One region of the Micromonospora robiginosa genome, then DNA from elsewhere that is predicted to be linked to it. Evidence: riboswitches for the same ligand, from Rfam matches in the RefSeq annotation. Region 1 holds a riboswitch; each other region holds the start of a gene.
What was found. A riboswitch is a leader RNA that binds a small molecule or an ion and turns the genes downstream of it on or off. The one in region 1 is predicted to bind cyclic di-AMP.

Region 2: another riboswitch for cyclic di-AMP. It lies ahead of H1D33_RS21410 (coiled-coil domain-containing protein); the one in region 1 lies ahead of H1D33_RS14475 (C39 family peptidase).
Region 3: another riboswitch for cyclic di-AMP. It lies ahead of H1D33_RS01695 (coiled-coil domain-containing protein); the one in region 1 lies ahead of H1D33_RS14475 (C39 family peptidase).
Region 4: another riboswitch for cyclic di-AMP. It lies ahead of H1D33_RS23655 (C40 family peptidase); the one in region 1 lies ahead of H1D33_RS14475 (C39 family peptidase).

Annotation. Positions count from the first base shown of each region.
Region 1 covers NZ_CP059322.2:3,383,060-3,386,354, forward strand. The annotation lists gene H1D33_RS14470 (hypothetical protein) at 212-760, shown strand; gene H1D33_RS14475 (C39 family peptidase) at 822-1,664, opposite strand; cyclic di-AMP (ydaO/yuaA leader) riboswitch at 1,870-2,010, opposite strand; gene H1D33_RS14480 (hypothetical protein) at 2,318-3,082, opposite strand; gene H1D33_RS14485 (hypothetical protein) at 3,214-3,295, opposite strand, start outside.
Region 2 covers NZ_CP059322.2:4,889,525-4,892,819, reverse strand. The annotation lists gene H1D33_RS21420 (helix-turn-helix transcriptional regulator) at 1-152, opposite strand, end outside; gene H1D33_RS21415 (carbonic anhydrase) at 324-977, shown strand; gene H1D33_RS21410 (coiled-coil domain-containing protein) at 1,041-2,066, opposite strand; cyclic di-AMP (ydaO/yuaA leader) riboswitch at 2,071-2,201, opposite strand; gene H1D33_RS21405 (YibE/F family protein) at 2,356-3,295, opposite strand, start outside.
Region 3 covers NZ_CP059322.2:334,294-337,588, reverse strand. The annotation lists gene H1D33_RS01705 (HelD family protein) at 1-563, shown strand, start outside; gene H1D33_RS01700 (cation diffusion facilitator family transporter) at 640-1,554, shown strand; cyclic di-AMP (ydaO/yuaA leader) riboswitch at 1,699-1,828, shown strand; gene H1D33_RS01695 (coiled-coil domain-containing protein) at 1,834-2,922, shown strand; gene H1D33_RS01690 (hypothetical protein) at 3,005-3,295, shown strand, end outside.
Region 4 covers NZ_CP059322.2:5,339,260-5,342,554, forward strand. The annotation lists gene dcd (dCTP deaminase) at 1-528, shown strand, start outside; gene H1D33_RS23655 (C40 family peptidase) at 600-1,577, opposite strand; cyclic di-AMP (ydaO/yuaA leader) riboswitch at 1,645-1,782, opposite strand; gene H1D33_RS23660 (N-acetylmuramoyl-L-alanine amidase) at 2,016-3,295, shown strand, end outside.

The sequences.
Region 1 (3,295 bases):
GCCAGCCGACTGACCCGCAGCCTTCGCCCCACGATGGTGACGGTCCCCGGGAATGGTGGTGGCCGGCCGGTCGTTACACACACTCCCGGCCCCCGCGACGAGCCCCGCGCTCCGCGCCCACGCCGGAAACCCCCTGACCTTTTCGAGCGCCTGACGGTGCCCGCACCCCCGTCCCCCGCGAGGGTGTGTTGACCCCCGAATGGAGCCCACCATGAACACGATCCTGCGCAAGAGCATCCTCGGTATCGCTGGTCTGGCCTTCACCGGTGGCGTGTTCGCCGGCCCGATCGCCGCCCACGCCGACACCCCCGCGCACGCCGCCGCCAAGCCGGTGACGGCCACCGTGCAGGGCGAGCAGTCCACCATCACCCTCAACGACGAGCAGACCGCCAACGCCAAGGCGATCATCGCCGCGACGAAGAAGGCCGGCCTGCCCGAGCGGGCCGCGGTCATCTCGATCGCGACCAGCCTGCAGGAGTCGAAGCTGGAGAACCTCGGCCACCTCGGCGACCGCAACGACCATGACTCGCTGGGCCTGTTCCAGCAGCGCCCCTCCAGTGGTTGGGGTACGCCGGAGGAGATCACCGACCCCGAGCACTCCACCCTGGCCTTCCTGAAGGGGCTGAAGCAGGTCGACGGCTGGCAGGACATGCCCCTGACCGACGCCGCGCAGACCGTGCAGGTCTCCGCCTACCCGGACGCCTACGCGCAGTGGGAGAAGCAGGCCACCGACCTCGTCGCCCAGCACTGGACCAAGTAAGCGCGAAGAAGGCCGGCACCCCGAAACGGGTGCCGGCCTTCACGCGTACCGAAGAAAGAGGTCAGGCGGAGTAACCGCGCGTGGCCATCCAGTTCGCCAGGTCGATCGTGCTGACCCAGTACGACGGCAGCGACGGGTCGGCCGAGTCGGCGATCCGCACGGTCCGGCCGTCGTTCTTGTAGCCGACCACGGCGATGTAGTGGCCGCCCGGGAACGAGTGCCAGCCGCCGTTGGTGTCGGTGGCGTCGCCGACGATGTTCGAGACGACGGCCCGGCCGTTGCTGACGGCCCGTACGACGTCGGCCTGGAGCTGGTCGATCTGCGCTCGGGTGGCCGAGCCCGGGATCATGCGGGTCCGGTACGGGTTGCCCTTGACCTGCTGGTTGAGGACGCGGGTGGTGTCCTCGGCGGAGTTGGTGCCCATCTCGGTGGTGCCGAGGGCGACGGCCAGGGTGTCCTGGCTGCGCTCGATGCCGTTGGCGCTGAGCGCGTTGCGCACGGCGGCCGGACCGCAGTAGTAGTAGGTGGTCTGCGCCTGGTAGTCGTAGTCGAGCGTCCGGCTCGACGGCGGCTTCGGCTTGGCCGTGCGGGTGGTGTCCGGGTCGGCAGCCTTCGCCGAGGCCGAGGCGCTGGGCCGGGGCGACGCGCTGGGCGTGGCGCTGGGCGACGTGCTCGGGGCCGGGACGGCGATCCGGGCCTCGCTGCGGCTGGCGGTGTCGCCGAGCCGGGCGCCGAGGTCGGCCACCGAGGCGGTGTTCTCCTGGCGGACCGGGGCGTCGTCGGTGGCGGCGAGGGCGGCGCCGGTGCCGCTCGCGAGCACGAGGGCCGCTGCCGAGCCGGCGATGATCTGGTACGGGCGCTCGGTGGCGAGACGCCGCAGTTGACGCTTCAGGTGGTGCTTCACGGTGGTTCCTCCACGGGGGTGAGCGGCACGCGCCGGCCCGGCGCGCGGAGGAACTCACACGCGCTGGCGGGCGGCAGGGCCGCGGAAGCGACGCCCGGGCTGCCGGGCGATCAGGGGTCGGGGGACGTGTCGCCGGTCAGGCGAGCGCCGGTACCCGGTGGCCGTGGAGGCGGGGGACGATCGGGGGGTGGAGGGCACGAGGCGGAACTCCTTCCGTGGCCGCCGACCGGGTTAGCTGACGGATTCGGGCGGGAAGTACGCCCTACCGCGGCCGTGGCGCGCGGATTCACCCCGGTGTTGCTGTGGGTCCCCGGTTCGTGTGTGCACGATTAGGCGGGTCGGCACGGCGTCGCCATCTGCGACCGTCAACCGCACCGGACGCGCCGACACTACCGGCGGGTAAACGCCCTGCCAAGCGCCGCCACCTGCGGAAACGTGCGGGGCGACTACGGATTCGGTGCAGCCGGTCACCGATGCCCCTCAATGGGACGAGCGGCTACGCCGGTAGCTGTCCGCCCAAAAGGGGGACATCCGGCCGGCGGAGAAACGGGCAGCAGGCGCAGCACCGGTCATCGGGTCCGGCCGTCGCCGGTCGGACGGCGCCCGTGACCGGGCTCACCACACTCGGTAACGATTCGGCCGAGGTCGTCGGCTCAGCCCACCCGGGCCGGACGCCAGCGGGCGCTCCGCACGGCCGCCGTCGCCGGGACGCGGGTCGCGGCCGGGGCCCGGGACGCCGGCACGGGCCGCAGCGCGACGGCTGCCGCGTACGCCTCGGCGGCGAGCGTGCGGGCCGACTCGGCGGCCAGTTCGGCGTCCCGCCACGCCAGGCGCTCCCGCTCGGCGGCAGTCTCCCAGCCGGCCCGACGCCCGTCACGGACCGTGCGGGCCAGCACGATCTCCTGCTCGGCCGGGTGGCGGCGCGGGTCCCACCCGTTGCGGTGGGCCAGCACGTCGGCGAGTTGGCGGGCGGTCAGGTCGCCCCGCCAGTGCGCCGACATGGCGGCGTGGTGCAGCCAGCGTTCCCGTGCCGCGTACTCGGTCGGGGTGTGTGGCGTGTGCGGGGCGGGCAGCGCGCCGGCGGCGGCCAGGCGGCGGGCGGCGGTGTCCGCCTCGTCGTACGCCGCCCAGGCCCGGTCCGCCTCGGTCTGCGCGGCCAGCCACCGCTCGCGGCGGCGATGTGCGGTCTGGGCGGCTCCGGCGGCGGCCACGGCCACCTCGTCGGCGTATCGGGCGAGGTCGGCGCGGTGGAGGGTGTCCGCGTCGACCGGGTCGGCTTCGACCTCGGTCGCGCCGTCCCGCTCCGGGCGGGCGACCAGCACGGCGAGCAGGGCGAGCGCGAGCACGATCAGCGCCGACCAGATGGCGGCGGCCTCGGGAACCGCGGTGAGGAAGTTGAGGAGAACGGTCTGCGACATGGTCGGCACCTCACGGGAGACGAAAGCGGGAAGATCCGCACGGGCCGGGCGGGTACGGGCGCCGCCGAAACGCCGAGGGCGGGTGCGGGGTGAGGTTCGGGTGGAGGGGCGCGGGCCGGACCCGCGGCGGGTCAGCGGGCGGGCGGGGCCCGCGGGCCGGCCGGCGCCGGCGGCTGACCGCCGGGCAGCGGGAGCCGGCGGGAGGGCGGCACG
Region 2 (3,295 bases), 1.5 Mb from region 1:
GCCCGCTCGGTGACGCCCACCTCGTCGGCCACGTCCCGCAGGCGCGCGGTGGGGTTGCGCGCGATGGCCAGCAGGACGTGCCCGTGGTTGGTGAGGAAGGTCCAGTTGCGGCGGCTACCGTCCTCGGATGGTGTGGTCGCCATGGTGGTCATCGTATGGCTTCGGCGGTCCGGACCCCGACCCGGCGCGACGTCGAACGCTGACGTATGAAATGCGGATCACGAAATCTTGACGTGCTGTCGGTCGCGTGTGACGGTGGGTCGCGAGGCCGACACCGCCGCCGGCCGGCCTGGTCGTGCCCTGTGAGGACGAGGTGAACAGCGATGATCCCGACCACCCCCGACGAGGCACTCGCCGAGCTGCGGGCCGGTAACCAGCGGTTCGTCACCGGTGTGCCGCAGCACCCGAATCAGGACGCCGGTCGTCGGGCGGCGGTCGCCGACGGCCAGCACCCGTTCGCGGTGATCGTCGGCTGCTCCGACTCCCGCCTCGCCGCCGAGATCATCTTCGACCAGGGTCTCGGTGACCTCTTCGTGGTGCGCACCGCCGGCCACACCGCCGGCCCCGAGGTGCTCGGCAGCGTCGAGTACGCGGTTACCGTCCTCGGCACGCCGCTCGTGGTGGTGCTCGGCCACGACTCGTGCGGCGCGGTCCAGGCGGCCCGCGAGGCGGTCCGCACCGGCTCCGCCCCGGCCGGGCACCTGGGCGCGGTGGTGGACGCCGTGTCGCCCAGCCTGCTGCGTGCCGCCCGGGAGGGGGTCGAGGACCTCGACGGCATCGTCGACGTCCACATCGCGCAGATCGTGGAGACGCTGCTGGCCCGCTCGACCGTGCTCGCCGAGCGGGTGGCCGGTGGCGCGTGCACGGTGGTCGGCATGTCGTACCGGCTCAGCGGCGGCGAGGTGCGGACGGTGGCGCAGTCCCCGGACCCGCTGCCCGCCCCGGCCGCGCCGGTGGACCCGGCGCTCGCCGGCTGAGTCGCACCCGGACACACGGAAGGGGCCGCCCGAGGGCGGCCCCTTCCGTGTGTGCCTGTCGCGTCAGAGCAGCGACATGTGCACGTGGTCGGTGTGGTTGGAGGGTCCGCTGTAGGAACTCCAGCCGGTGGCCGGGAACCAGATCTGCCGGTTCCAGATCACGTAGTAGATGCCCAGCCGGTCCGCGTTGCGGATGAGGAAGGCGGCGACCTCGTTGCCGTACCTGCGGGTGTCGTTGTTGTGCCACGGCGAGAAGCCGCTGTTCTGCAGGGACCAGTCGCAGGCCTTGCCCTTGGGGTGCTCCCACGGGCCGCCCGGCCGGTAACAACCCACGAAGCGGTTGAAGCCGGCGCGCTTGACCTCCTTGTACGCGTGCAGCGTGCGCGGCGTGACGCAGCCGGAGGTGGTCGGGTCGTTCTCGCTGCACGACTCGGACTTCCAGCCGCCGTCGGCGGTCCGGCCGGGGCCGATCTTGGCGACCGGCGAGGTGGCCGAGACCAGGCCGCCGGTGAAGCCCAGGCCGCCGACCAGCTTCAGCGCCTTCTGCGCCTCGGTCCGCTCGCGGGCCATCGCGTTGGTCTGCTTCTCCTGCTCGCGCACCTCGGCGTCGGCGGCGATCTTGGCCTGCTCGGCGCGGTTCCTGGCGTCGTTGACGGCGGCGAGCCGCTGCGCGTTGAAGAGGTTGAGCTCGTCCAGGGCGCTGGCGCGTTCCACGAACGAGTCGGGCGACCGGCTCTCCAGCAGCATCGCCATCGCGCCCATCCGGCCGGTCCGGTAGGACTGCGCGGCGATCTGGTTGACCTGCGGGCTGAGCGCCGCCAGCTCGGCCTCGGCCGCGGCCTTCTCGGCGGCCAGCCGCTTCTGGCGCTGCTGCGACGTGGTGAGCTTCGACTTGGCCTGCAGGTAGTTCCGGTTGGCGGAGTCGATCGCCTCGGTGATGAGCGGCGGCTCGTCGTCCTCCGCGTGCCCGGAGGGCTTGGGGGCGGCGGCGTGCGGGGCGGCCGTCGCCGAGGTCGGCCCGACCAGCACGGCGAGCGCGGCGAGCACGGCCACCACGGGTGTCGACCAGCGGCGCAGGGGTGCCGTCACAGTGTTCCCTTCCGTCGACCGCCGACCGGGTTAGCTGACGGGTTCGGGACGGAAGTGGCCCCTACCGCTCGCGCGGATTCACCCCATGTACCTGGTTCCCCGGTTCGCCCGGAGGCGATTGGGCGGCGGCACCGCAGGCGCCGGTGCGCGCCTTCGGCGGTGACCGGGGGCGAGGTTACCCGAGATCCCGACCGGGGATCTACGTCCGGAAGCCGACCAATCGCGAGAATTCGACATTGCCCAGCGTGAGCCGCATCGCGTTTGACGTCGGCCGTCACGCTGCGGAGTGTCACCATGCGGCCTCCGTACTCCTCGGGCCGCCGGGTCGTCCTCCGCCGAGCGCCTCCATCGCCGCGTCCCGATCCGGCGGCGGCCGGCCGGGGTCCGCCTCGCGGCGCCCGGCGGTGGTGACGACCGCGGCCAGCGCCGTGGTCAGCGGTACGGCGGCGATCAGGCCGAGCGTGGCGACCGCGCTACGGACGATCTCCTGGGCGAGGAACTCGCTGGTGAGGATCTGGCTCACCGGGCGGGAGTCGGCGACCAGCAGGAGCAGCAGCGGCAGCGAGGCGCCCGCGTACGCCAGCACGATGGTGTTCACGGTGGACGCGATGTGCGCCCGGCCGACCCGGGTGGCCGCCCGGTAGAGCTGCCGCCGGGACAGCCCCGGGTTGGCGCGGGCCAGCTCGGTGACGGTCGCCGACTGGGTGACCGTGACGTCGTCCAGCACGCCCAGCGAGCCGATGATGATGCCGGCCAGCAGCAGCCCGTGCAGGTCCACGTCGCCCTGGAACATGGAGAGCGTGGTGGCGTCCTCGCTGCCGAAGCCGGTCAGGTGGGTGGCGCCGGTGGCGAGCGTGCCGAGCACGCCGGTGACCACCAGGCTGCCGAGCGTGCCGAGCACCGCCACCGAGGTCTGCGCGCTGATCCCGTGGGTCAGGTAGAGCACCACGAACATGATGAGCGCGGCGCCGACGATCGCGACCGGCAGCGGGGAGCGGCCGGCGCCGATCCCGGGCAGCACGAAGCCGAGCAGGATGGCGAAGCTGGCCACCAGCCCGCCGAGCGCGGCCAGCCCACGCCAGCGGCCGAACGCCACGATCGCGGCGGCGAAGAGCGCCACCAGCCAGACCAGCGGCGTGCCGCGCTGGTGCTCGGCGATGTTGTAGGCCTTCACCGTCGGGTCGGCCGGGTCGGTCAGCTCGACCAGGATCACCTCGTCGCCGACCTCG
Region 3 (3,295 bases), 3.0 Mb from region 1:
GCGGGCGGCTGGCGTCCTGGACGGTGGTCGGCGACCCGGCGCAGACCGCCTGGACGGGCGACCCGCAGGAGCTGGACCGGGCCCGGGACCAGGCGTTGGGCCGGCGTCGCCGGCACCGCTACGAGCTGACCACCAACTACCGCAACTCGGCGGAGATCTTCGCGGTGGCAGCGGCGGAGATCCGCCGGCTGTACCCGGACCTGGCGTTGCCGGACGCGGTGCGCTCCACCGGCGTGCCGCCGGTCCAGCGCACGGTGGCCGCCGCCGAGCTGCCGTCGGCCACGGTCGAGGCGGCCCGGACGCTGCTGGCCGAGGTGGAGGGCACGGTCGGGGTGATCACACCGGTGCCGCGCCGGGACGAGGTGGCCGGCTGGCTGGGCGAGCTGGGCGGCGGCCGGCTCCAGGTGGTGACCAGCCTGCAGGCCAAGGGCATGGAGTACGACGGTGTGGTGCTGGTCGCGCCGGGCGAGATCCGGGCCGACCCGGGCTCCGGGGTGCGGACGCTCTACGTGGCGCTGTCCCGGGCCACCCAGCGCCTGACCACGCTCGATCCGGTGGGGTGACCCCACCCTCACTTGCACACATAGCGATGTGAGCATAGATTGGTCCCGGCCGAGACACGGGGCGGAGGGTGTGTGCGTGGGCGCAGGTCATGACCACAGCGGCGCGGTGGCCAACGCGGCGCACCGCCACCGAGGGCGACTCTGGGCCGCCTTCGCGCTGCTCACCGCGCTGATGCTGATCGAGGCGGTGGCCGCCTTCACGACCGGCTCGCTGGCGCTGCTCTCCGACGCCGGGCACATGTTCACCGACGTGCTCGGCATCGGCATGGCGCTCGCCGCGATCAGCGCCACCCGGCGCGCCCGCACCGACCCGCAGCGCACGTTCGGGCTCTATCGGCTGGAGGTGCTCGCGGCGCTGGCCAACGCGGTGCTGCTCGGCGCCGTCGCGGTCTACGTGCTAATCGAGGCGGTACGCCGGTTCGGCGAGCCGCCGGAGGTGCTCGCCGGCCCGATGCTCGTGGTCGCCGTGCTCGGCCTGCTCGCCAACGTCGCCGCGTTCGCGCTGCTGCGCTCCGGCGCGCAGGAGAGCATCAACCTGCGCGGGGCCTACCTGGAGGTGCTCGGCGACCTGCTCGGCTCGCTCGGCGTGATCGGCGCCGCGCTGGTCATCGCGGTCACCGACTGGTGGTGGGCCGACCCGGTGGTCGCCGTGGCGATCGGCCTGTTCATCCTGCCGCGCACCTGGCGGCTCGGCCGCGCCGCGGTCCGCATCCTGGTGCAGGCCGCGCCGGAGCACCTCCAGGTGACCGCGGTGCACGACCGGCTGACCGCCGTGCCCGGCGTGGCGGAGGTGCACGACCTGCACGTCTGGACGCTCACCTCGGGCATGGACGTCGCCTCGGCGCACCTGACGATCGACCCGGGCGCCGAGGTCGCCACCGTGCTGGCCGCGGCCCGGGACGCCCTGCACGAGGACTTCTCGATCGACCACGCCACGTTGCAGATCGAGCCCGGAGCGTCAGCCGGCGCCTGCGGTCCGACCGAGTGGTAATTAGGACAGACTTAAATCAGTGTAGTTATTGTAGGCTTATGCCGGTTTTGCCCGGTAACCGGCCCCGGTCCACGGCGCCGGCTCCGGGCAGCGCCGGTAGGCTCGGTCCCGGCCGCACCACGGGTGCCACTCCGGCACCTCTCGGCGCGGCCGGCGCCTAATCGCCCGCAGGGCGAGCCGGGGAACCACGTACGTGGGGTGCATCCGCGTCAGCGGTAGGGATCTTCCGTCCCGAACCCGTCAGCTAACCCGGTCGGCGGTTGACGGAAGGACACGTGAATGCCCACAGTGGCACCTGTACGACGGACGGCCGCCCGGTTGGCGGCCCTGCTCGTCGCGATGCTGGCCCTCGGTGTCGCGACCGTGCCGGTCTCCCCCGCCTCGGCGGCGCGGGCGGCCTCCCCGACCGGCCTGCTCGCCGCCGCACCCGGCGACGACGAGGGCGGCACCCCCGCGCTGCGCGAACAACTCGACGCGGCCAGCAAGGGCTGGCTCGACGCCAAGGCCGCGCTGAACCGCTCGGTGACCCGGCAGAAGCAGCTCAACGACCGGCTCAAGACCATCGACGTGGAGCTGACCGAGCGCGACGCCAAGGTCGGCGAGATCGCCGGGGTGGCCTACCGCACCGGCCGGATGGGCACCGCCGCGGCGCTGCTCGCCAGCCGCACCCCGGAGGGCTTCATGGACCGGGCCGCGGCTTTGGAGACGGTCGCCGCGCACGAGGACCGGACGCTGCGCGACCTGATCACCACCCGGGACGAGGCGATCCGCACCCGCACCGCGCTCGACGGCGAGATCCTGGAGCAGCGCAAGCAGGTCACGCTCATGGGCAAGCGCAAGGAGCAGGCCGAGCGGGCGCTGGAGGTGGCGAACAAGCGCAGCGCCACCACCCGCGACAGCGACGACGGTGGCAGCACCCGGGGCACGTCCACGGCGAACGCGACGCCGGCCAAGCGCAACTCCGACGGGTCGTGGCCGGCGGAGTCGTGCAGCGTCAACGACCCGACGCCGGCCAGCGGCTGCATCACCCCGCGCACGTTGCACGCGTTGCAGCAGGCCAAGGCCGCCGGCTTCACCCGGTACGTCTCCTGCCACCGACCCAGCGGCTCGGGTGAGCACCCGAAGGGACGGGCCTGCGACTTCGCCGCGCAGAAGGACGGCTTCGGCGGCGTCGCCAGCGGCGGCGACCGGACGTACGGCAACAACCTGTCCGCGTACTTCATCCGCAACGCCGACCCGCTCGCCGTGCTCTACGTGATCTGGTTCAAGCGGATCTGGCTGCCCAGCAGCGGCTGGAAGTCGTACAGCGGCGGCAACGGCGACCCGTCCAGCGACCACACCAACCACGTGCACCTGTCGGTCTACTAACGCGCACTACGCTCCACGACGTACCCCGGATGTCGTCGCGCGGCCCACGACGTGGGCCGCGCGACCCGGTGGGATCGGGGGCATGAGACGACTCTCCCCCGCCGGCCGCAAGGCGCTGCTCACCGCGCACCTGGTCACCTCGCTGGGCTGGCTCGGCGCCGACCTGACGCTGCTCGCGCTCGGCGTGGCCGGGCTGCGCGGCGCCGACCCCGACGTCGTCTACCCGGCGGCGGGGCTGCTGGTCACCTGGCTGTTCGCGCCGCTGAGCGTGGCGGTCTGGCTGGTCGGGACGGTCAGTGCGCTGCTCACCCCGTGGGGTCTGCTGCGCTGGCGCTGGGTGCTGGTGAAGTTCGTGCTCACCACCGTCATGCTC
Region 4 (3,295 bases), 2.0 Mb from region 1:
GCGCTGGAGCCCTTCGAGCCCACGCTGGTGCAGCCGTCCAGCATCGACGTACGCCTGGACCGGTTGTTCCGGGTCTTCAACAACCATCTCTACACCCACATCGACCCGTCGATGCAGCAGGACGACCTGACGTCGATGGTGGAGGTGCCGGAGGGGCAGCCGTTCGTGCTGCACCCCGGGGAGTTCGTGCTCGCCTCCACGTTGGAGGTCATCTCGTTGGGCGACCAGCTCGCCGGCCGGCTGGAGGGCAAGTCGTCCCTGGGCCGGCTCGGCCTGCTGACCCACTCCACGGCCGGCTTCATCGATCCGGGCTTCTCCGGCCACGTCACGCTGGAGCTGTCCAACGTGGCGAACCTGCCGATCACGCTCTGGCCGGGCATGAAGATCGGCCAGTTGTGCATCTTCCGGCTGTCCTCGCCGGCCGAGCACCCGTACGGCTCGGCCGTCTACGGTTCGCGCTACCAGGGCCAGCGCGGCCCGACGCCGAGCCGCTCCTGGCAGAGCTGGCGCACCTGGCCGACGCGCTGACGATCTCCGCCGCTGTTAAGCGGGGCCCCCGCCTATGCAGAATGCGTTAAGCGGGGGCCCCTCCTTACATCTCAGCCGGGGCGGCCGTAACTGTTGATGTCGCCGTCGTCGTACCGCTTCATGGTGATGGGCTTGCCGGACTGGGAGGCGTGCACCACCCAGCCGTCGCCGACGTACATCCCGACGTGGTGCAGGTCGCCGTAGTAGAAGACCAGGTCACCGGCGCGCAGCTCGGCGCGGCTGACCCGCTTCGTCACGTCGTGCTGCTGCCGGGCGTTGTGCGGCAGCGAGACCCCGGCCTTGGCCCAGGCGGCCATGGTCAGGCCGGAGCAGTCGAAGTGGTCCGGGCCGGCGGCGCCCCAGACGTAGATCTTGCCGATCTGGGCGCAGGCGAACTTGACCGCCACGCCGGCCGCGCCGCCGGGATACCCGGACGGGCAGGGGGCCGGACGCAGCTTGCCGCCACCGCCGTTGCCGTACACCTTGAGCCGCAGCTTCTGCAGCCTGGCGATCTCGGCGTCGATCTGCTTCTTCTTCGCCGCGAGCTGCGCCTCGGTGCGGCTCAGGTCGGCGACCATCGCGTCCAGCGGCTTCTTCTTCGCGGCCAGCTCGTCGCGCAGCTCGGCGATGTCGTGCACCTGCTCCTGCTGGTGGTGCGCGAAGCGGTCGAGCATCTCCAGGCCGCTGACCAGCTCGCTCGGCGAGCGGCTGCCCAGTAGCGCGTTGACGGTGGAGAGGTTGTCGCCCTTGTACGCGTCGGCGGCGAGCCCGCCGACCTGCCCCAGCGCGGCGTCCACCCGGGCCTGGAGCGGGGCGATCTGCTTACCGAGCGCGTCGGCCTGCCGGCGCCGCGCGGCGAGCTGCTCGCGGACGGAGTTGACCTGCTCGATGACGGGTTCGAGCTTGTTCCAGTCGCGGTCGATCTGGGCCTCGATCTCGGCGACCGAGGGTTCGGCGTGGGCCGCCGTCGCGCCACCGGTCAGGACGACCGCGGCGCCGACCAGGGCGGCGAGTGTGGTGGTGCAGCGGGACCAGCGGGAACGCGGCACGACGGCGGACCGGTCGGCAGACCGGCTCGACGTCGGCCGCGGGGCATGGAGTGCCACCGGGCGTCCGTACTCCTTCGTCTGACCGCCTACCGGGTTAGCTGACGGGTTCGGGCGGGAAGGGAGCCGCCCTACCGCAGTGGCTGCGGATTCACCCCAGGTACCTGGGTCCCCGGTTCGCCCGTGGGCGACTCGGCGGTGTCGGACCGTCACCGCCCGGGGTGGACGATGAGACTGGCGGCCGACGATTGACCAGAGTAGGGACCTCTGTTATCGATCCGCAACCCGAACGGCCGTGACACTCCGTGCCGAATATCTGACGCGAGACACGAGTGAAGCTTTCTTTCATGCAACATTAAGCACCGGAAAGGTATTGACCGACGCGGGTGCCCGGAGTGAGGGTGGGGACGCAGTGACCCCCATCCCTGTCCAGGAGGTTCGATGCACCTCTCACCCCCGCCGTCGGGCAGACGGATACTGCTCGCCGCCGCCGTGGCCGCCGCCACCGCGCTGGCGACCACCGGCCCGGTGACCGCCGCGCCGCAGTCCGCCCCACCCACCGGCGACCGGCAGCAGCAGTACGCCGCGGCCGCCACCGAGTACGGCGTACCGCAGGACGTGCTGCTCGGCGTCTCCTACCTGGAGTCCCGCTGGGACGTCCACCCCGGCCAGCCCAGCACCAGCGGCGGCTACGGCCCGATGCACCTGACCGACGCCGCGCACGTCCTCGCCACGCCGGGCAGCGCCCACGTCGACGAGGACGAGGACCCGCGCGGCGACGACGCCCGCCCGCTCACCCTCGACCCGGCCACCGCCGCCGCGCCGGCCCGGGAGACGCCGCTGCCGAAGGCCTCGCTCCAGACGCTCGACGCCGCCGCGACGCTCACCGGGCTCGACGCACAGAAGCTGCGCACCGACCCGGCGGCGAACATCCGCGGCGGGGCGGCGCTGCTCGCCTCGTACCAGAAGGCACTGGGCGGGCCGGTCGGCGCCGGCAGCGACGCCGCGGCCTGGTACGGCGCGGTGGCCCGCTACTCCGGCGCGGACACCGCCGACGCGGCGGCGGCCTTCGCCGACGAGGTCTACGACCAGCTCGGTCAGGGCGCCACCCGCACCACCGACGACGGGCAGCGGGTCACGCTGGCCGCCACCACCGCGCAGCCGGACCGTGCCGGCCTGGCCCGGCTCGGCCTGCGGCACGCCGCGCGACCGGACGGGTTGGAGTGCCCGGTGCGGTTGGCCTGCGAGTGGATCCCCGCGCCGTACGAGCAGCTCAGCGCGGACCCGGGCGACTACGGCAACCACGACCTGGGCAACCGGCCCAAGCAGCAGAAGATCGAGTACATCGTCATCCACGACACCGAGGGCTACTTCGCCCCCAGCGTCGACCTCGTGAAGCGGGCCGACTACCTGGGCTGGCACTACACGCTGCGCTCGGTGGACGGCTACGTCGCCCAGCACATCAAGGCCAAGGACGTCGGCTGGCACGCCGGCAACTGGTACGTCAACGCCAAGTCCATCGGCCTGGAGCACGAGGGCTTCGCCGGGCAGGGCACCTGGTACACCGAGGCGATGTACCGCAGCTCGGCCAAGCTGGTCCGGTACCTGGCGCAGAAGTTCGGCATCCCGATGGACCGGCAGCACATCATCGGCCACGACAACGTGCCCGGCACCACCGCCGGCACGGTCAAGGGCATGCACTGGGACCCGGGCCCCTACTG